Aquibium oceanicum: one gene and its partner. The protein of the gene in region 2 interacts with the protein of the main gene of each other region in a pairwise test. Links are inferred from orthologs where the notes say so. Each region holds a gene or a part of one and is shown on either strand. Other genes may lie near its edges.

What was found.
Region 1: the proteins of ybgC (region 2) and BSQ44_RS10655 interact in binary tests that used the Escherichia coli proteins (3 or more experiments, as listed by UniProt). The link is inferred for Aquibium oceanicum from one-to-one orthologs.

The regions. Positions count from the first base shown.
Region 1 is NZ_CP018171.1:2,148,409-2,158,320, forward strand. What follows is about bases 885-3,844. They hold BSQ44_RS10655 (acyl carrier protein), read left to right. Parts: upstream 885-2,226; coding sequence 2,227-2,463; downstream 2,464-3,844. Other genes in these bases: fabD (ACP S-malonyltransferase), read left to right, coding at 885-1,200; fabG (3-oxoacyl-[acyl-carrier-protein] reductase), read left to right, coding at 1,254-1,991; fabF (beta-ketoacyl-ACP synthase II), read left to right, coding at 2,503-3,765. Also shown: BSQ44_RS10640 (M20 aminoacylase family protein), read left to right, coding at 1-83; more of fabD, read left to right, coding at 262-884; endolytic transglycosylase MltG, read left to right, coding at 3,945-5,120; BSQ44_RS10670 (YicC/YloC family endoribonuclease), read left to right, coding at 5,147-6,037; gmk (guanylate kinase), read left to right, coding at 6,044-6,697; 16S rRNA (adenine(1518)-N(6)/adenine(1519)-N(6))-dimethyltransferase RsmA, read right to left, coding at 6,704-7,528; 4-hydroxythreonine-4-phosphate dehydrogenase PdxA, read right to left, coding at 7,525-8,565; BSQ44_RS10690 (peptidylprolyl isomerase), read right to left, coding at 8,543-9,463; BSQ44_RS10695 (LPS-assembly protein LptD), read right to left, coding at 9,543-9,912. UniProt on the Escherichia coli protein: Carrier of the growing fatty acid chain in fatty acid biosynthesis.
Region 2 is NZ_CP018171.1:5,080,938-5,090,760, forward strand. Bases 4,222-7,092 are described here. They hold ybgC (tol-pal system-associated acyl-CoA thioesterase), read right to left. Parts: upstream 5,954-7,092; coding sequence 5,489-5,953; downstream 4,222-5,488. Other genes in these bases: tolR (protein TolR), read right to left, coding at 4,222-4,544; tolQ (protein TolQ), read right to left, coding at 4,560-5,270; BSQ44_RS24930 (glycoside hydrolase family 5 protein), read left to right, coding at 5,983-7,092. Outside these bases: tol-pal system protein YbgF, read right to left, coding at 1-672; peptidoglycan-associated lipoprotein Pal, read right to left, coding at 839-1,345; Tol-Pal system beta propeller repeat protein TolB, read right to left, coding at 1,585-2,862; BSQ44_RS24910 (TonB family protein), read right to left, coding at 2,977-4,083; more of tolR, read right to left, coding at 4,089-4,221; more of BSQ44_RS24930, read left to right, coding at 7,093-7,305; BSQ44_RS27350 (pentapeptide repeat-containing protein), read right to left, coding at 7,423-9,204; Holliday junction branch migration DNA helicase RuvB, read right to left, coding at 9,355-9,823.

The DNA of each region.
Region 1 (9,912 bases), 2.9 Mb from region 2 along the record:
CCTACGACTTCAACGACGAGATCATCCCCGTCGGCTGTTCCTACTGGGCGAAGCTGGTGGAAACGGCGCTGCCGGCGGGCTGAGACAGGACAGGACGATACGGAGGCGGTTCAGGCCGCCTTCGTGATGGTGAAGTCCACGTGGATGGCGTCGTAGGGAAAGACGATCTTGCCGTCGTCGGTCGGTTCCTGCCCTGGCCTTGACTTGTCGGCCTCTCCTGCCGCACAGGCTCACCGGAAAGAACGACGGGGAGATCGCCCGATGGGCATTGCATTCACCTTTCCAGGGCAGGGCAGCCAGTCCGTCGGGATGGGCCGGGACCTGGCCGAAGCCTTCCCCGAAGCGCGCCGCGTTTTCGAGGAAGTGGACGAGGCGTTGGGCGAGAAGCTCTCGTCCATTATCTGGGACGGGCCGGAAGAGATGCTGACCCTGACAGCCAATGCGCAGCCGGCGCTGATGGCGGTTTCCATGGCCGCCATCCGTGCCCTGGAGGCACGCGGATTTTCGCTGAAGGACAAGGTGTCCTACGTGGCCGGCCATTCGCTTGGCGAGTATTCGGCTTTGTGCGCGGCAGGCGTGTTTTCGCTCGCAGACACCGCGCGGCTCCTGCGCATCCGCGGCAATGCCATGCAGGCGGCGGTTCCGGCGGGCGAAGGGGCGATGGCGGCAATCATCGGTCTAGACCAGGAGAAGGTAGAGGACGCCTGCGCGAAGGCTTCCGGCGGCGCCTGCCAGATCGCCAACGACAATGGCGGCGGGCAGCTTGTGATTTCCGGTACGAAAGCCGCCGTCGAGGATGGTGCGCGGCTGTGCACGGAGATGGGCGCCAAGCGCGCGCTCATGCTTCCGGTCTCCGCGCCCTTCCATTCCGCGCTGATGCAGCCGGCGGCCGAAGCGATGCGCGAAGCGCTGTCGAAGGTGGTCGTGAACGCGCCGTCGGTGCCGGTCGTTGCCAATGTGACGGTCTCGCCGATCGCCGATCCCCACGAGATCCGGCGCCGCCTGGTCGAGCAGGTGACGGGGCGGGTTCGCTGGCGCGAAACGGTGGAGTGGCTGGCGGCGAACGGGGTGGCGACACTATATGAGGTCGGCGCCGGCAAAGTGCTGTGCGGTCTGGCCCGCCGCATCGACCGTAACCTGAACGCGGTGGCGGTCAATTCACCGGCCGATGTGGAAGCCGCACTCGCGACGCTCGGCTGAAGCCGAAGCGCCGAGTTCGGGAAGACCCGGGCGAAGGACCGAAGGAGAGGAAAATGTTTGATCTCAGTGGGCGCAAGGCCCTCGTCACCGGTGCCTCCGGCGGTATCGGCGAAGCGATTGCGAGGGCTCTCCATAAGCAGGGCGCGACGGTCGGCCTGCATGGAACGCGGCAGGAAAAGCTGGAATCGCTCGCCTCCGAATTCGGGGATCGGGTCAAGGTCTTCCCCGCCAATCTTTCCAGCCGCGACGAGGTGAAAGCGCTCGGGCAGAAGGCGGAGGCCGAGCTCGAAGGCGTCGACATCCTCGTCAACAATGCCGGCATTACCAAGGACGGACTGTTCGTGCGCATGTCCGACGCCGATTGGGATTCGGTGCTGGAGGTGAACCTGACATCGGTGTTTCGCCTGACACGCGAACTGACCCATCCGATGATGCGCCGCCGCTACGGCCGCATCATTAACATCACCTCGGTCGTCGGCGTCACCGGCAATCCGGGGCAGGCCAACTACTGCGCTTCCAAGGCCGGCATGATCGGGTTTTCCAAGTCGCTGGCGCAGGAGATCGCGCCGCGCAACGTGACGGTGAACTGCGTCGCACCCGGCTTCATCGAATCGGCGATGACCGAGAAGCTCAACGACAAGCAGAAGGACGCGATCCTGGGCATGATCCCCATGAAGCGGATGGGCGTGGGCGACGAGATCGCGTCGGCCGTGGTCTATCTGGCGTCCGCCGAGGCGGCATACATGACGGGCCAGACTCTCCACGTGAACGGCGGCATGGCGATGATCTGATGTCGCTCGTGGCGCCGGGGAGGAATACTGCTTTGCGGCACATGCCGGTTCGTGATATGCGGCGCGAGCCAGCGAGAGAGGCGGCCGTTGCCGCCCCTGCGGCAGGTTTCCAGCACCGAACCGTCCCGCCGGGAATGCGCCGTTGAAGGGCGAGAGCGGGGCCATCTTTCAGCTTGATTAGCGGTTGACCTGCCGCTAACGAAGACCAACTTGAACCGAAGTCGAGGGTTTTGAAATGAGCGATACTGCAGAACGCGTAAAGAAGATCGTTGTCGAGCATCTTGGCGTCGACGCGGACAAGGTGACCGAGCAGGCGAGCTTCATCGACGATCTGGGCGCCGACAGCCTCGACACCGTCGAACTCGTGATGGCCTTCGAGGAAGAGTTCGGCGTGGAAATCCCCGACGATGCGGCCGAAACCATCCTGACGGTCGGTGACGCCGTGAAGTTCATCGAGAAGGCTTCGGCCTGAAGGCGTCGGGCGCACCAAGCGCCCGTCGAGTGAATTCGCATGAGACGTGTCGTCGTAACTGGCCTTGGTCTCCTGTCTCCCTTCGGAACGGGCGTCGAGCATTCCTGGAAACACCTGCTTTCCGGAAAGAGCGCGGCGCGCCGTATCGAAACTTTCGAGACGGGCGACCTGGCCTGCAAGATCGCCAACGTAATCCCGCGCGGTGACGGAAGCGACGGCAGTTTCAATCCTGACCAGGTGCTGGAACCCAAGGACCAGCGCAAGATCGGCGATTTCATCATCTACGGCATCGCCGCGGCCGACGAGGCGCTGCGGGATTCCGGCTGGGAGCCGAAGACGGAGGACGACCGTTATGCCACCGGCGTGATGATCGGCTCCGGCATCGGCGGCGTCGACGGCATAGCCGAGAATGCGCTGATCCTGCACGAGCGCGGCCCGCGCCGCATCAGCCCCTTCTTCATTCCGGGCAACATCATCAACCTGGTTTCGGGCCAGGTCTCGATCCGGCACGGGCTCAAGGGCCCCAACCATGCTGTCGTGACGGCGTGCTCCACCGGCGCGCATGCCATCGGGGACGCCGCGCGGCTGATTGCTCTCGGGGACGCGGACGTCATGCTCGCAGGTGGAACCGAAGCGCCGATAAATCGGCTGTCGATCGCCGGTTTCGCCGCCTGTCGTGCCCTTTCGACCGCCTACAACGATACGCCCGAGAAGGCATCGCGCCCCTATGACCGGGATCGTGACGGTTTCGTCATGGGCGAGGGCGCCGGCGTCGTCGTTCTGGAGGAACTGGAGCACGCAAAGGCACGCGGCGCGAAGATCTACGCCGAAGTCACCGGTTACGGGCTGACGGGTGACGCCTATCACATCACCGCGCCGTCCGAGGACGGAGACGGGGCGTTCCGCTGCATGAAGGCTGCCCTGAAGCGTGCCGGCATCTCGCCGTCGGACATCGACTACATCAACGCCCACGGCACCTCGACCATGGCCGATACGATCGAGCTTGGCGCCGTCGAGCGGCTGGTCGGCAATGCCGCGTCGGAGATCTCGATGTCCTCGACTAAGTCGTCGATCGGTCATCTTCTCGGCGCGGCCGGCGCCGCAGAGGCGATCTTCTGCGTGCTCGCGATCCGCGACAACGTTGCGCCCGCGACGATCAATCTCGACAACCCGTCGACTGAGACGGCCATCGATCTCGTCCCGAACACGCCGCGCGAGCGCAAGATCGACATTGCGCTTTCCAATTCGTTCGGCTTCGGCGGCACGAACGCCTCCCTGGTATTCCAGCGATACAATGGCTGACCGGCGCGAGCCGCGAATTTTGCCATATTCGTCGATATGGTCCGGTGACCATGTCGTGATTCCGCTTCCTTCCGACGGAGCGTAGCCGACCACACAAGCAGCCGTGCTGGAACAGCACGGAACGGGACGTTCGCGGTAGCAACGAGACGAACGCCGTTCGAGGGAGCCTTGGGACGAGGATGACGACCGAAGACAATGCAACGTTCGGCAGGCGAAGCGATGTTCCCAAACCAATTGTCCCCAAATCCGCGACAGAGGCGCTGAGGCCCGAGATGGGTACGCCTCCGCCAAAGCGCGTTCGACGGTCGCGCGGCTCGCGCAACCAGTTCGTGGTCTTCCTGAATTTCGTCATGTCCTCCATCGTGCTCCTGACGCTGGCGGCGGGCGCACTCCTTTATTTCGGCAAGCGCGAGTTCGAATCACCGGGTCCATCGCTGACCGGCGACGTGGTGATGGTTCAGCCGAACTCCGGCGTCAGGGAGATCGCCTCCCTGCTCGAGCGGCGCGGCCTGATTAGCGACGCGCGCATTTTTCGCTACGGCGTCCAGGCCTACGGGCACGATGCGAGCCTCAAGGCCGGCGAGTACGAGATCAAGCCGGCAGCCTCGATGCGCGACATCATGGAACTCCTGGAGAGTGGGCGATCGGTCCTTTATTCGCTCACCGTTCCCGAGGGCCTGACGGTCGAGCAGGCGTTTCAGCGAATCGCCGAGCATGAGGCGCTGACCGGCGAGATGCCGGCGGAAATGCCGCCGGAGGGCAGTATCGTGGCCGACACCCAGCGCTTCACGCGCGGAACCACGCGCAAGGAAGTCATCCAAAGGCTGATTGCCCAGCAGAAGGCACTCGTCGAGAGTGTCTGGGAGCGCCGGGTCGAGGGCCTGCCGCTCAAGGACATCAACGAGTTCGTGACCCTTGCCTCGATCGTAGAAAAGGAAACCGGAGAGCCCGATGAGCGGTCCCGCGTGGCCGCGGTCTTCATCAATAGGCTGAGGAAGGGCATGCGGCTCCAGTCGGACCCGACGATCGTGTATGGCCTCTTCGGCGGCAAGGGCAAGCCATCGGACCGGCCAATCTACAGGTCCGATATCGACAACCACACACCCTACAACACTTACCAGATCGACGGCTTGCCGCCCACGCCCATCGCCACGCCGGGCCGGGCCTCTCTCGAAGCGGTGGCAAACCCGTCCCAGACGAACGATCTCTATTTCGTCGCCGACGGCACCGGGGGCCATGTCTTCGCCGAGACGCTCGACGAGCACAACCGCAACGTTGCGCGCTGGCGAGCGGTCGAGCGGACGCAGAAGGAAAGCGCCGCCCCGGCCGGCGGGGAAGCAGGCAGCGGCGACTGAGCTCATCGCGGGCGGGGGGGGACTCCATGGCGGTTCAAAGCATGACGGGTTTTGCCCGCGCCGGTGCCGAACACGACGGAATGGCCATCGCGTGGGAAATCCGCTCGGTGAACGGCAAGGGGCTGGAGGTGCGATTGCGCCTGCCGCCCGGCTTCGAAAGGTTGGAACAGCCGGCAAAGCAGGTCGCGCAGAAACGTTTTGCGCGAGGCAACGTCCAGGCCACGCTTGCGGTGTCCCGCACGGGTGCCGCCGCGCAACCCGTGCTCAACGAGGCATTCCTGGAGGCGGCGGCGAAGCTGGCCCGCGACCTCGAGGAGCGGTTCGGATGTCGGCCGGCGACCGCCGATGGTCTCTTGGCCTTGCGGGGCGTTCTCGAGGTGCCCGATCTCATCGAAAACGAGGAGGCGCGTGCGGCAGTCGATGAAGCGGTGCTCCGGTCACTCGCGGCCGGCTTTACGGATCTCGAGCGGGCGAGGCTAGCCGAAGGTGCGGCGCTCGCGAAGGTTCTCCTGAGGCAACTCGATACGATCGAAGAACTGACGCTGAAGGCCGAGGCCGATCCCTCCCGCGATCCCGCGGTCATTCGGGAGCGCATCGCGGCCCAGGTGAGCATGATCATGGAGGCGACGGGATCGGCGCTTGATGAAACGCGGCTGCACATGGAGGCGGCGCTGCTGGCGACCAAGGCCGACATCCGGGAAGAGATAGACCGCCTCAAGGCCCATGTCGCCTCCGCCCGCGAGATGATCGCGAAAGGCGGCGCGATAGGCCGGCGCCTCGATTTTCTTTCACAGGAATTCAACCGCGAATCGAATACCCTGTGCTCCAAGTCCAACGCCACCGCGCTCACCGCGATCGGTCTGGAACTGAAGGCGGTCGTCGATCAGTTCCGCGAACAGGTGCAGAACCTGGAGTAGAAGAGGATGGTCGACAAGAATCCGGCCGAGAGCATTCGCCGCCGCGGCCTCATGCTCGTCCTGTCATCCCCGTCGGGAGCCGGGAAGTCGACGATCGCCCGCAATCTCCTGGAGAGCGACAAGGAGTTCGAGCTTTCCGTCAGCGTCACGACCAGGCCGCGCCGGGCAAGCGAGATCGACGGCGTCCATTACCATTTCCGCGGCCGGCGCGAGTTCGAATATCTTCGCGACAATGACGAACTGCTCGAATGGGCCGAGGTGCACGGCAATTTCTACGCGACCCCGCGCGAGCCGGCGGAGAGGGCGATCTCGGAAGGCCGCGACATGCTGTTCGACATCGACTGGCAGGGCGCCGAGCAGTTGCGCGAGCGCATGAGGGGCGACATCGTCTCCATCTTCATCCTGCCGCCTTCGATGCGCGAGTTGAAAGACCGGCTGCGCCGCCGCGCCGAGGACCAGGAATCCGTTATCGCCGCCCGGCTGAGCAATGCTCGCGAAGAGATCGAGCACTGGCGCGAATACGACTACATCGTGATCAACAGCGATCTGGACGCGGCGTTCTCGTCGGTGAAGGCGATCGTGGCGGCGGAGCGGCTGCGGCGCGACCGACGGCCGGGACTCTTCGAGTTCGTATCCGGGCTGCTCGACGAGAAGCTGTAGCGCCTCTCAAATCGCGTTTGCCAGCGCGACGAACTCCTCGACCGACAGTGTTTCGGCGCGCCGAGTGCCGTCGATTCCGACCTTTCCCAGCAATGTCTCGCCGCCAAGGCTCTTCAGGCTCTGCCGAAGCATTTTGCGGCGTTGACCGAACGCTGCCTGCGTCACCCGCGAAAGCTTGCTTGCGTCGCAGGGAAGCGGCTCCGGCCGGGGAACCAGGTGCACGACCGCGGACGTGACCTTGGGCGGTGGCGTGAAGGCTTGGGCGGGCAGGTCGAAGGCGATACGGGCCTCTGTCCGCCATCCGGCCAGCACGGCCAGACGGCCATAGCTGCCGCTGCTAGGTGCGGCGACGATGCGCTCGGCGACCTCGCGCTGGAACATCAGTGTCAGCGAGGCGTAGAAAGGCGGCCAAGGCTCGGCGGTGAGCCAGCCGACCAGCAACTCAGTGCCGATGTTGTAGGGGAGGTTGGCGACGATCCGGACCGTCTCTCCGCCAGCGAGAGTATGAAAGTCGGTCCGGAGCGCGTCGCCCTGCAGGACCTCCAGCCGGCCGGGATAGCGCGCCTGGATCTCGGCCAGCGCGGACAGGCATCGTTCGTCCCGCTCGATTGCAATGACGCGTTTGGCGCCGTGCGACAGGAGCGCCCGCGTTAGGCCGCCGGGTCCCGGACCGACCTCGATGACGGTCGCCCCGTCGAGGTCTCCCGCCGCGCGCGCGACCTTGCCGGTCAGGTTGAGGTCCAGCAGAAAATTCTGGCCGAGCGACTTCTTCGCCATCAGCCCATGCCGCGCAATGACCTCGCGCAGCGGCGGCAATCCATCGGAACTCATGTCGGCGAAACGTTACGTTGACGCGTCGCCATCTCCGCCGCCATCCGCAGCGCCGCGATCAGGCTGTCCGGCCGCGCGATGCCCTTGCCGGCGATATCGAAGGCCGTTCCGTGGTCGGGCGAGGTACGGATGAAGGGCAGGCCGAGCGTGACGTTCACAGTCTCGTCGAAGGCCAGTGCCTTGGCCGGGATGAGCGCCTGGTCATGGTACATGCAGATCGCGGCATCGTAACCCTCCCGGGCCCGCGCGTGGAACATGGTGTCCGCGGGCAGCGGGCCGAAAGCCTCTATGCCTTCCGCCCGCAGCAACTCGACGGCCGGCCGAACGATCGCCTCGTCCTCGACACCCATCGCACCATTCTCGCCCGCATGCGGATTGAGGCCGGCGATCGCCAGTCGAGGCTTCTCGATGCCGAAGCGTGCCCGCAGGTCCCGTGCCGTGACCCGCGCGGTCGAGACGATGAGATCGGTCGTGAGCGTTTTCGGCACGTCCGCAAGCGCGATGTGGATGGTTACGGGCACGGCGCGCAGTTGTGGCCCTGCGAGCATCATGACAGGCTGTACGGAAATGCCGGACGCCTCTACGCAGAGGTGGGCGAGATATTCGGTATGGCCGGGAAAACGGAATCCGGCATCGTAGAGCGGTTTCTTGGCGATCGGGTTCGTGACGACCGCAGACGCGGTTCCGGCTCTGACGTCGGCGACAGCCCTGTCGATGGACTCCAGGATACCAGCCGCATTGCCGCTGTCCGCGACGCCGGGATCGTCACGCACTGTCGCCTGGAGAGGCACGAGCGGAATGGCTTGCGCAAAAATCCCGGGCGCATCTTCCGCGGCGCAGGGGACAAAGGAAACCGAGGCGCCGACTTGAACGGCCCGTGCCTCCATGAGGTGGGGGTCCGAGATAAGGTAAAAGGGCGGCACCTGCCGCTCCTTCCTTGCCAGCCACGCCGCTATCGTGATTTCCGGCCCGATCCCGGCCGGATCGCCGCAAGTCAGCGCGAGCGGCGGCTGGTCAGCGCTGGACGATCCGCGCATTCTTGCGCAGTTCCGCTAGATATTCCTCGGACAGTTTCGAAGGCTTCTCTTCGCCGGCGATCTCGTTCTGGAACACCATCTGGGCGACGCGATCGTCGGACACTTCGCGCGCGCTGCAGATACCGATGAATTCCACGCCGCGGTCGGTTTCGCGGACGGGGGTGGCCTGGCCCGGCTTCGTGGCCTTGATCTTGTCCGCCCAGTCCGGCGGAAGTTCGGGCGCGAGCACCTTGCCGAGGTCGCGGACCGTCACGTCGAGCAGCCCCTTCGCGAATTCACGTGTCGTGTTGCATCCATTGAAGCGCGCACGCATGGATTCAGCCTCGCGCTTGCGCTTGCCAAGCTGCGCGGACCGTTCGGCCGCCGGGACGACGAAAATGATCTGCTGAAGGAGGTATTCGGTCGCGGTCGGCTTGTTTCCGCCCTGCTGGAGCATGCGCTGAGCCGCATCTTGCTCGCTGATCCGGGCCTCCGATCGCAACTTGGCACCGAGCACCTGGCTCCATCCCATCTGGGCGCGGATGTAGTCCTTGAAATGTGCCTTGGTCACGCCGCTCTGGGCCATGACCTGGTCGACCTGGGCAACGGAGAGCTTGTTGCCCGCGGCGAAACGGGCATAGGCGTCGTTTACCTGCTGGTCGGTTATCTTGATGCGCCTGCGGTTGATTTCGGAAACCTGCAGGGCCTGCTCGATCATTGCTTCGGAGGCACTGCCGGAACGTCGCTGCAGCTTCAGGAAGGCGGCGCGCCGGGCGATGTCGTAGCTCGTGACGGGGACGTCGTTCACGATGTACTTGATCTCGCTGGCAAATGCCCGCGTGGCAGTGGAAATCCCCGTCAAGCCGATCACGAAAGCGGCCAGAAGTGCCGGGAAGGTGAGGCGCCTCGTGGCAGTCATCATGCGATAAATCCTGTCTGGCTATACGAAGTCTCGGCGAAGATGCATGCGTTTCCTATGCGGCGAAAGCATGACGCGATCACTCGATGCCGAGTTGCGTGGACACTTCCTCGGTCGACGTGCCTATTTCGCCGAGTGTTCTTAGCGAAATGCGGAACGCGACATTGTAGTCGACTTCTTTGGTTGTCGTGCCCTCTTTGCGTTTGAACGTGAGCGCGTAGGAGAAGCACTCGTCCTCGTACTCCAGCCCGATGCTGCTCGTGGCGAGCGTGTTCGAATACAGGTCGTACGCGCCTCCTCCGAAAACGCGCCAGTTCTCGTCGAGCTTGTTCGATGCGCTCAGCCGCACTTCCTCGCGGTCGCGGTCGAAGCCGTAGAGCGGCTGTTCCTGGATGAAGGCATAGGTCGCGCTGAGTTTCGTCGTGCCGATTTCCGTCGTGGCGCCGACC
Region 2 (9,823 bases):
CTCGGCCGTCGCGTAGTCGCCCGACAGGATGAAGTTGTAGGCGTTGCGGTAGAGTTCGTCCGGGCTGTCGGTGGCGGGAAGCGCCGCGACCTGCGTGCCGTCCGTCGTACCACCGCCCGGCACCTGACTGCCACCCTCGGCGAACGCCGTGTCCTCCTCGCCCCCGCCGGCGCTGCCGCCGACGGAATTGCCGTTGGCGTCGAAGGTGATCGTGCCGAGCGTCTTGGGCATTTCGCCCGCCGGCTGCGCGGCTCCGGGAGCCTGCGCGCCCGCGAGGGTATCGGTACCGCCGGAGGCGTTGCTCGCCGTATCCTCCGAGGGACGGACCGACACTGCCCCCTGCTTTTCCTCGAGCTGCTGGAGGCGGAACTCGTTGTCCTCCTGCATCTTGCGGATCTGGTCCTGCGTCTGCAGAAGGAGGAAGTTCAGCTCCTCGATCTTGCCGTTCAACTGCCGGATCTGTTCCTCGAGCTGGACGACGCGGGGGTCGCCGGCCTGGGCGAGTTGGACGCGCGGCGCCTCGCCGGGCTGGCGCAACCAGTTCTGCGGCAGGAGACGCTGCAGAGTCCCGCCGTCGGCCGGCGACGGATTGTTGAGCGGAGCCGCGACCGCCATGCTCCCGACGAGGAGCGGCAGCGACAGGGCAGCGCAGAATATCGTGGTGGATTTCATCGACGATCTCGCTTTGGGAATTTCGAATGCCGGAGGCGCTGTCGCGCCTCGATATCGAATTTACCAAGCCTTGCGACTTCGGCCAAATTTTGTTTTGGCACAAAGCGAGATGGACGGCATCCGAAATCGGCGGGCCGCTATCGACCCGCCGGCTTCGATTGATGGATCAGCTGCCGGCGCCGCCGAGCACGGTCACCGCGCGGCGGTTCTGCGACCAGCAGGAGATGTTGTCGCAAACGGCCACCGGGCGTTCCTTGCCGTAGGAGATCGTCCTCAGGCGGGTCGCCGGGACGCCGCGGGCGACGAGGAAGTCGCGCGTGGCGGCGGCGCGCCTGGCACCGAGCGCGAGGTTGTATTCACGCGTGCCGCGTTCGTCGGCATGGCCTTCGATCGTGATGGCATAGTTCGGATACTGGTTCAGCCACTGCGCCTGCCGCGACAGCGTCGCCTGCGCATCGGCGCGGATCGAGGACGAATCGGTGTCGAAGAAAATCCGGTCGCCGACGTTGACGGTGAAATCCTGCTGGGATCCCGGCGTGGCCGAACCGGCGCCGTTGAGGCCGATGTCCGCCGCGTTGTTCGGGATCTTCTTCGAAGCACATCCGGTCACCGCGAGTGCCATCACCAGCGCGATGACGGCGGGATTCCTGGTAAGCGTTGCGATACGGCGCATGACCGCCACTCCTTCGCATTGTCGGGGTTACTTTGACTTTCCAGTAACCACCTTTCGGTTAACCGGCGAACAAGAAACACGGTTAATGTTTTCTTATTCCCCACTGGTCCGCCCCCTGCCTCGCGGCTGATTTGCGGTTTGCCGCACCCTAGGCGCGATTGCGGCCGAAACGCGACGCAAAGGCGCCCGCGGCGTGGTTTGAGCCCGCCGCGGACGCCTTTTCACGTCAATGTCACCGCCTATTCGAGCAGCGGCGACCAGGCAGGGTCGGAGGCGAAGTTGGGGCTCTGAATCGGCTGCTCGTTGCGGCCGGTCAGGTCCACCGAGTAGAGACGCGGACCGCCCGCGCCGGCCGGCTCCTTGAAGAACATCAGGACGCGTCCGTTCGGAGCCCAGGTAGGGCCTTCCTGGCTGAAGCCGGACGAAAGGATGCGCTCGCCCGATCCGTCGGTGCGCATGACGCCGATCTGGAACTCGCCGCCGGATTGCTTGGTGAAAGCGATCAGGTCGCCGCGCGGCGACCACACCGGGGTGGAGTAGGTTCCCTCGCCGAAGGAGATACGCCGCTGGTTCGTGCCGTCGGCGTTCATGACGTAGATCTGCGCGCGCCCGCCACGATCGGAGGTGAAGACGATCTGGCTTCCGTCGGGCGAGTAGGACGGCGAGGTGTCGATGGCGGTCGAATCCGTCAGGCGCGTCGTGGTGCGGCTCCTGAGGTCGAGCGTATAGATGTTGGAGTTTCCGTCGTCGCGCAGCAGGCTCATGATCACCTTCTGGCCGTCCGGCGAGAAGCGCGGCGCGAAGGTCATGCCCGGGAAGTTGCCGACGAGTTCGCGCTGCCCCGTCTCGAGCTGCAGCAGGTAGACCTGCGGCTGGCCGCTCTCGTAGGACATGTAGGTGATTTCCTGTCGGTTCGGCGAGAAGCGCGGCGTCAGCGAGATGGCCCGCCCGTCGGACAGGAAGCGGGCATTCGCGCCGTCCTGGTCCATGATGGCCAGCCGCTTGGTGCGCTGGTTCTTCGGTCCGGATTCGTCGATGAAGACGATGCGCGTGTCGAAATAGCCCTTCTCGCCCGTCAGCCGCTCGTAGATCGCATCGGCGATGATGTGCGCGATGCGTCTCTTGTTGGCCTGCGAGGCGAAGAACTGCTCGCCCGAAAGCTGCTGCCCGGCGAAGGTGTCCCACAGGCGGTACTCGGCGCGGATGCGGCCGTCCGGCTCCTGGCTTACGCGTCCCGTCACCAGCGCCTGCGCGTTGATGACCTTCCAGTCCTCGAAGCGCGGGGCGGCGTCCGGATTGGAGATCTTCTCGATGAAGGCGGCCCGGTCGATGGGCGCGAACAGGCCCGAGCGCTGCAGGTCGGCCGCGACGATGCCCGAAATCTCGGCGCCGAGCGCGTCGGCCGACAGGAAGTCGGTGATCGCGATGGGCAGCGGCTCGACCACGCCCTTGTTGACGTCGATCTCGACCAGGGCCCGCGCCGGGACGATCGTCCCGCCCGAGACGGCCGCGATCATGGCCGCAGCGACCAGAAGAGGTTTGAGGAGAGGTTTCATGCCGTGCCCTTCTTCATTCCGTAGCGCGGAGAAAACCGCGAAAATCCGTGTGTTGCCGGTAGCCGCGAACCATGATCAGAACATGTCGGTGGGGTCGAAATTCACCACGACCTCGGCCCAGACGTCCTCCTTGCCCTGCGGCAGGATAAAGCCTCTCTGGTCGCATTTCTGGACGGCGCGCACCGCGCTCTCGTCGAACTGGCGGTTGCCGCTGGAGGCGATGACCTCCGGCATTCCTTCCAGGCGTCCGCCGGGCGCGACGTTGAACCGGATGGAGGCGCGCAGGTCCGACGCGCCTTCGGCTCCCGCCGGTATGCTCCAGCAGCCGGAGAATTGGTTTCGCAGCGCGTCCAGTTCGCTCTGCGATAGCTTCTCGCCGGTCTTACGCTTGCCGCCGAGCGCGGCCTCCTGGGTCGACCGCTTCGCGCCGCCACCCGAGGCCTTGTCCTTGTTCAGGAGCGCGGCGACGTCCTGGAGAAGATCGTCGGACTTCTTTTCCTGCGCCGGCGCCTGGGCCTGCTTCTGGGCGGGCTCTTCGGCATCCTTGCGCTCGGGCGTCTTGGCGGTCTGCGCCTGCGCCGGCTGCGGCCTCGGTCGCGCCTCGGGACGCGGCGCGCTTTCGGGCAACGCGGCTTCCTGTGCTTCCTCGGCCTCGGCGGGAACGGGTTCCGGCGACGGTTCGGGTTCGGCTTCCTGCTGCGGCTGCGGCTCCGGTTCCGGCGCCGGGTCGGGCTCGACCTCCTGCGGCGGCTCGGGCTGCGGCGTCACCTCGGTGGCCGGCACGGGTTCGGGCTTCGGCTCCGGCTTCGCCGGTTCCGGTTCCGGGACGGGATCGGGGATCGGCGCGGGTTCGGGCGCGGGCTCCGGCAAGGCGGCCGTCTCGACGGGACGCGGCTTGGGATCTGGGGTCGGCGGCGCGGGGGTGTCCACCGTGTTGTCGCCCACCTGCTCGGCATTCTCCACCGGCTCGGGACGGGTCGTAGGCACCGGCGCGGGCGCCTCGGCGGCGGGCGCTTCCCTCTCGCCGACCTGCGCCTGGCTGATCTCCTCGATCGGCACGATCTCGACGGGGAAGGATTCGACGTCCATCACCTCGAAGGCGCGCGGCGCCGACAGCGAGAACAGCCCGACACCGAGCAGCACCGCATGCAGGATCGTCGATGTGACGAGACCGGCCTTCATCGCGGCTAGCTGTCCTGCTCCTGCAGGGTGACGAGGCCGAGATTGTGGAACCCCGCCGCCGAGATGCGCGCCATCACGCGCATCACCGTTCCGTAGTCGGCGCTCTTGTCGCCGCGCACGTATATCCGCTCCTCGTAGCCGGTTTTGGAAATGGCCTCGAGCTTCGCCACGATTTCCTCGAGCGGTATCTCGGTCTCCTGGAGGTAGATCTGCCCCTTGTCGTTGACCGACACGGTGATCGGCTGCGTGTCGGCATTCAGCGCCTTGGCCTGCGTCTCCGGCAGGTCGATCGGAACGCCGACCGTGAGCAGCGGCGCCGCCACCATGAAGATGATCAGGAGCACAAGCATCACGTCCACGAAGGGCGTGACGTTGATTTCGGATATCAGCCCGTGGTGCCGCCCCCGGCGCCTGTGGCCGCGCGTGCCCCGACCGCCGGATTGTCCTACAGACATGCCCATCGCAAACTTTCTCCCTCAGGCGCGCTGAGCGACCTTCTCATCGATCTGCCGCGACAGTATGGCCGAGAATTCGTCGGCGAAGCCTTCCATCCGCACCGCCAGCTTTCCGGCGTCGGACGACAGCTTGTTGTAGGCCACGACCGCGGGAATGGCCGCCAGGAGGCCGATCGCAGTGGCGAGCAGCGCCTCGGCGATGCCGGGCGCCACGACCGCGAGGCTGGTCGACTTCGACCCGGCGATCGCCTGGAAGGAGGTCATGATGCCGACCACTGTGCCGAACAGGCCGATGAAGGGCGCCGCCGATCCGATGGTCGCGAGGAAGCCGAGCCGGCCCTCGAGCCGCTCCATCTCGCGCGTCAGGGCGAGGTCCATGGCCTTGTCGATGCGCGTCTGCAACCCGAGCGGCGCGCGGGCGCCCTTCTCGAAGCTTTTCTTCCATTCGCGCATGGCAGCGACGAAGATCGAGCCCATGCCCGTGGTGTTGCGCTCCGACAGCGTGCGGTAGAGTTCTTCCAGCGACTGCCCCGACCAGAAGGTCTGCTCGAAACGGTTGAGCGCCAGACGCATGCGGCCATAGGCGATGATCTTGTCGATGATGATCGCCCAGGTCCAGATCGACGCCCCGAGCAGTCCGATCATGACCAGCTTCACGATCCAGCCGGCCTGCCAGAAGAGCGCCCATACCGATAGGCTTGCGGACGGCTCTGCGAGAGCGAGAGTTTCCATGAAAGTCCTGTCCTAGTGTGAACCGCCGGCCGGGTCGCCCACGCAACTTGCCCCTGCTCGACCGGAACCGCACGGTTTTCCGGCCATCGTTCCCGACGCTATCGCGGCCTTTTCCGCAGGAATCTTGGTGAAACGAAGGCGTGCGGCATCGTCGGCATTCTACCGATCCGATTCATGGAGGATTATGGTTAACGAGGCGTTAGGAACAGAGGCGCGGCTCAGCCGGCACTGCCCGGCATGAATGCCGCGGTCCACTCCCTAGGAAAGCGCCGCGGCCTGCCGCCCTCGCCCACGATCGCCGCCTCCACCTTCGCCCCGATCAGCACGGTACCGTCGCGCAGGATGCGCTGGCCCATGACGATGCGCGCCCCCGAAATGCTTTCGGTCCGCGTCTCGATGGTCAGCACGTCGTCCATTCTCGCGGGCGAGCGGAAATCGATCTCCATGCGCCGCACCACCCAGACGATCTTTTCGCCCTCGGCGCCGGCCGCCAGTTCGGTATGGTGGACGCCGCAGAGCCGCAGGAAATCCGACCTGCCCCGCTCCAGGAATTCGAGATAGCGCGCGTGGTAGACGAAGCCGGAGAAATCCGTGTCGGCGTAGTAGACGCGCGCCGACAGCCGGTGGCCGTCCGCAGTGATTTCGCCCGACAGGCCGGTCTCGCGTTCACCATGATCCGCCATCGCGCTTTCCTTCGGAGGTTCGCTCTGCCATGTCTCGCCGCATGCGGCACCTTGCGACCTCGATGGCATTTCGCCCCGCCTCGATCAAGGCCGGGCCGGGAACGGGCCAGATCGCCCTTGCGCTGAGGCTGGCCCGCTGGGCGCTGGCGATCGCGGTCGCGCTGACCGTTCTGCCCGCGCAGGCCGCGACCTTCCAGGCCCAGCGCGGCATCAATCTCGACATCTGGGTCACCTGGCCCGACGAGAGCCGCTGGGGCGAGGACGGCGTGCTCCTGCCCTTCCCGGAATGGCGCCGCACGCTCGACGCCGTCGGCCTCGAAGGATTGAAAGCCGACGGCTTGGACTTCGTGCGCATCCCGATCGATCCGCGCCCCTTCCTGTCTGACCGTTCTGCGCGGTTCCACGACCGGCTCTACGGCGAGGTGCTCGACGCCGTGCGCCTGGTGGAAGGCGCGGGGCTGAAGGCCATCGTCGACCTGCACCTCTTCCCGACCGGTTCAGGCGGATCGGTCGGCATGGGCCAGGTCATGGACGATCCGGCGCTGTTCGACCGCTACCTCGACGTGGTGCGGCGGATGGCAAGCACGCTGAAGGCCGAGGATCCCGAACGCGTCGCGCTGGAACTGATGAACGAGCCCGTGGCCGAATGCGGCCCGGGCGACGCCGCCTGGCCCGAGCGGCTGCAACGCCTCTACGCCGCCGCGCGCGCTTCGGCCACGCGGCTGACCCTGGTGCTGACAGGCGCCTGCTGGGGCACGGCGGAAGGGCTTGCCGTCATCGACCCGGCGCAGATCCCCGATGACAACGTCATCTGGTCCTTCCACACCTACGCGCCGTTCCTCCTGACGCATCAGGGCGCGACCTGGTCCGGCGACTTCATCCGCTACGTCACCGGCATCCCCTACCCGCCCCATGCCGTGCCGCGCGCCGAACTCGACGCGGCGGTCGAGCAGGCGCGTGCGAAAATTCGCGCGGAGGCGCCATGGCTGCGCCAGTCCGGCATGCTCGCCTATCTCGACGAACAGATCGCGGCCATCGATACGCGGGAGGAACTGGAGGCCGCCATGGCCGAACCCTTCGACACCGCCGCCGCCTGGGCCGCCCAACACGGCATCGATCCAAAGAACGTCATCCTGGGCGAATTCGGCATGATCCGCCAGGAATGGCAGAACGACTTCGTCATGCCAGCCAAATGGCGCGCCGCCTATCACCGCGACATGATCGCGCTTGCCGAGAAGCATGGCTTCGCATGGTCCATGTGGGGCTATGGCGGCGCGTTCGGCGTGGTGGAGGAGTTCGAGGGCCGACCGGCGGAGGGGGATGTGCTGGGGGTGGTGCGCGGGCTGCCGTAACGGCGAACGCGCACTGTGAGAGGGGACCAGTTTACTTAACTCGGCTCGCATCCCTCTCCCGTTCCGTACCCTAGGAGTTGCCGAACGAGGTAACCTATCTCCGGACCGACACCGGCGCTACTTACCCTCCCCCGCGTCATCTTGGGATATCCATGCCTGCCAGCGCGCGACAAACTCTTCCCATTCGAGCACCTCCTTTGGCCAGTGCGCCGGCCAGTCGGGGTGCTCCGGCGTGACACCGCCGGGCAGGTTAACGCTGGCGTCTCCGAACATCGCGACGATCTGCTCCCTTGACAGCGCCACCTCCGACAGGTCGACATCCTTCACGGTCGCTTTTGACGCCTTTGCGTTCGTGAAGGATGTCGACCTGTCGACCCCCGCCCCTGAGAGGTTCGCGCCATTGAGCCCCGCCCCTATGAGGTACGCGCCATTAATCCCCGCCCCTGAGAGGTTCGCGCCATTGAGCCCCGCCCCTGAGAGGTTCGCGTCATTGAGCCCCGCCCATGTGAGGTCCGCGCCATTGAGCCCCGCCCCTGAGAGGTTCGCGCCATTGAGCCCCGCCATTATAAGATTCGCGCCCTCCAGTCGCGATTCCGCGAAGTTCGCGTGGTCGAACCATCCCTTCGACAGATCGGCGCCCGCAAGGTTGGTCCCGCGCAGGTCGAGCCGGTAGGGGCGCGCGACATCGCGCCAGGCATACAGCTTTGTTCGCCAGCCCGCATTGTCCTCTCGCCATTTCTCGATGGCTGCGGCGTCCTCGCTGAGCGGATATGGCGGATACGCCCCGACGGCTTCTTCGTATGCCGGTGCGCCGCCGCTTTCGCGCGCCCGCTGCCGTTGGCCGCGTCGGCCGATGACGGTGAGCGCCACCTGGATGTCCTCGCGGGGCCGGACCGGACCGTCATCCGCGCCGCGAATGGCTAACGCCTGGCGGAGTTCTTCCTTCCAGGTTTCGAGCGCCTTCATCGACCCGTCGATGTCCCCGAGGTCGAACTCCGGCGGTTCCGGCAGCACCGGCGCCTGCGACGCAGGCGCGTTCTCGCGGATGTAGGCGCAGAGGATCTCCATGATCTGGATATGGTCGCGCAGGCTGTCCTGCGCGATCCGCTCCAGCGCGTAGATGGCGCCGATGCGAACCTCCAGGTTGGGGCGCGTGCGCTCGACCGTCTCGCGGTCGACGAGGTCCGCCCCGTCCGGCCCCTTGTCGACCACCAGCCGCCCCTCGGCGTCGCGCAGCCATCCTCCGTCGTCGCCCTTGCGGTAGCGTGGCGTCTCGATCACCTGCTTTACAGTCTTCTCCGCCCCCAGCCCCTCGACCGCCTTGTTGATGCGGTCGGTGATCATGCCTTGTTCGGCCACGTTCACCGTCTTCTGCGCCACGATCGCGCGCCAGATGACGAAGGGCGCGCCGAGGATCGCCACGACCAGCACGCCCGCCGCCGCCGCGCTGCTCGTGAGGCCCGACCCCTCGGCGGTCGCGACCGCCGGCCCGCCCCGGATCGCGACGAGGAGCAGCGAGAACGCCGCCCCGATGGCCAGCACCACCAGCGCAGCCACGACCGGGACGAGCGCGAGGAGAAGCCAGGTGAAAGCGTGCAGCACCGGCCGGTCGTCGGCGTCCCGCCGCGCCAGCCCGAGCCGGTCCATGCGTGCGACGAGGGCCTTGTGCCAGCTCTCCCGCGTCGCCCACAGATGCGCCAGCCACGCCGCAATGCCGATCAGCGCCGCCGCGAACAGGATCGCGCCGAAAAAGCTCCAGCCGTACAGCGAAAAGGGCAGCGTCAGCGTGATGCTGATCGGTTCCGAACCGCCCGCCAAGGGAACCGCTGGTGTCGTCATCCCCGGTTGCATCCCCCCTCGCCCACCACCGACTATCGCGGCGGGCGGAGACGCGGTCAAGCACGCGGGCCGCGAGGAGCGAGGAGCGAGGAGCGAGGGGCGAGGGGCGAGGGGCGAGGGGGACAGTTTACTTAATTCGGCAGTCGTCAACGGCATCGCAACCAGAGGCGCGAGCCGAATTAAGTAAACTGTCCCCGGTACTGCGCCCCCCTACTCCTCCTCGAACAGCCGCCCTTGCACTTCGGCCATATTCCGCGGTGGCACGAGACCCATGTGCTTCCAGGCGTTGCCGGTCAGCACCCTGCCGCGCGGGGTGCGCTGGATGAAGCCCTGCTGGATCAGGTAGGGCTCGATGATGTCCTCGATCGCGTCGCGCGGCTCCGAGAGGCCGGCGGCGATGGTCTCGATCCCCACCGGCCCGCCGCCGAAATTCCTCAGGATCATGGAAAGGTAGCGCCGATCGAGGCTGTCGAGCCCCAGCGCGTCGACTTCGAGCCGCGACAGCGCCTCGTCGGCGACGGTGCGGGTGACGCTCTCGGCGCCCGCCACCGAGGCGAAGTCGCGAACGCGCCGCAGCAGCCGGCCGGCGATGCGCGGCGTGCCGCGCGCGCGCCTTGCGATCTCCAGCGCGCCGTCGTCGCTCATCGGCAGCGCCAGGATGCGCGCGCCGCGCCGCACG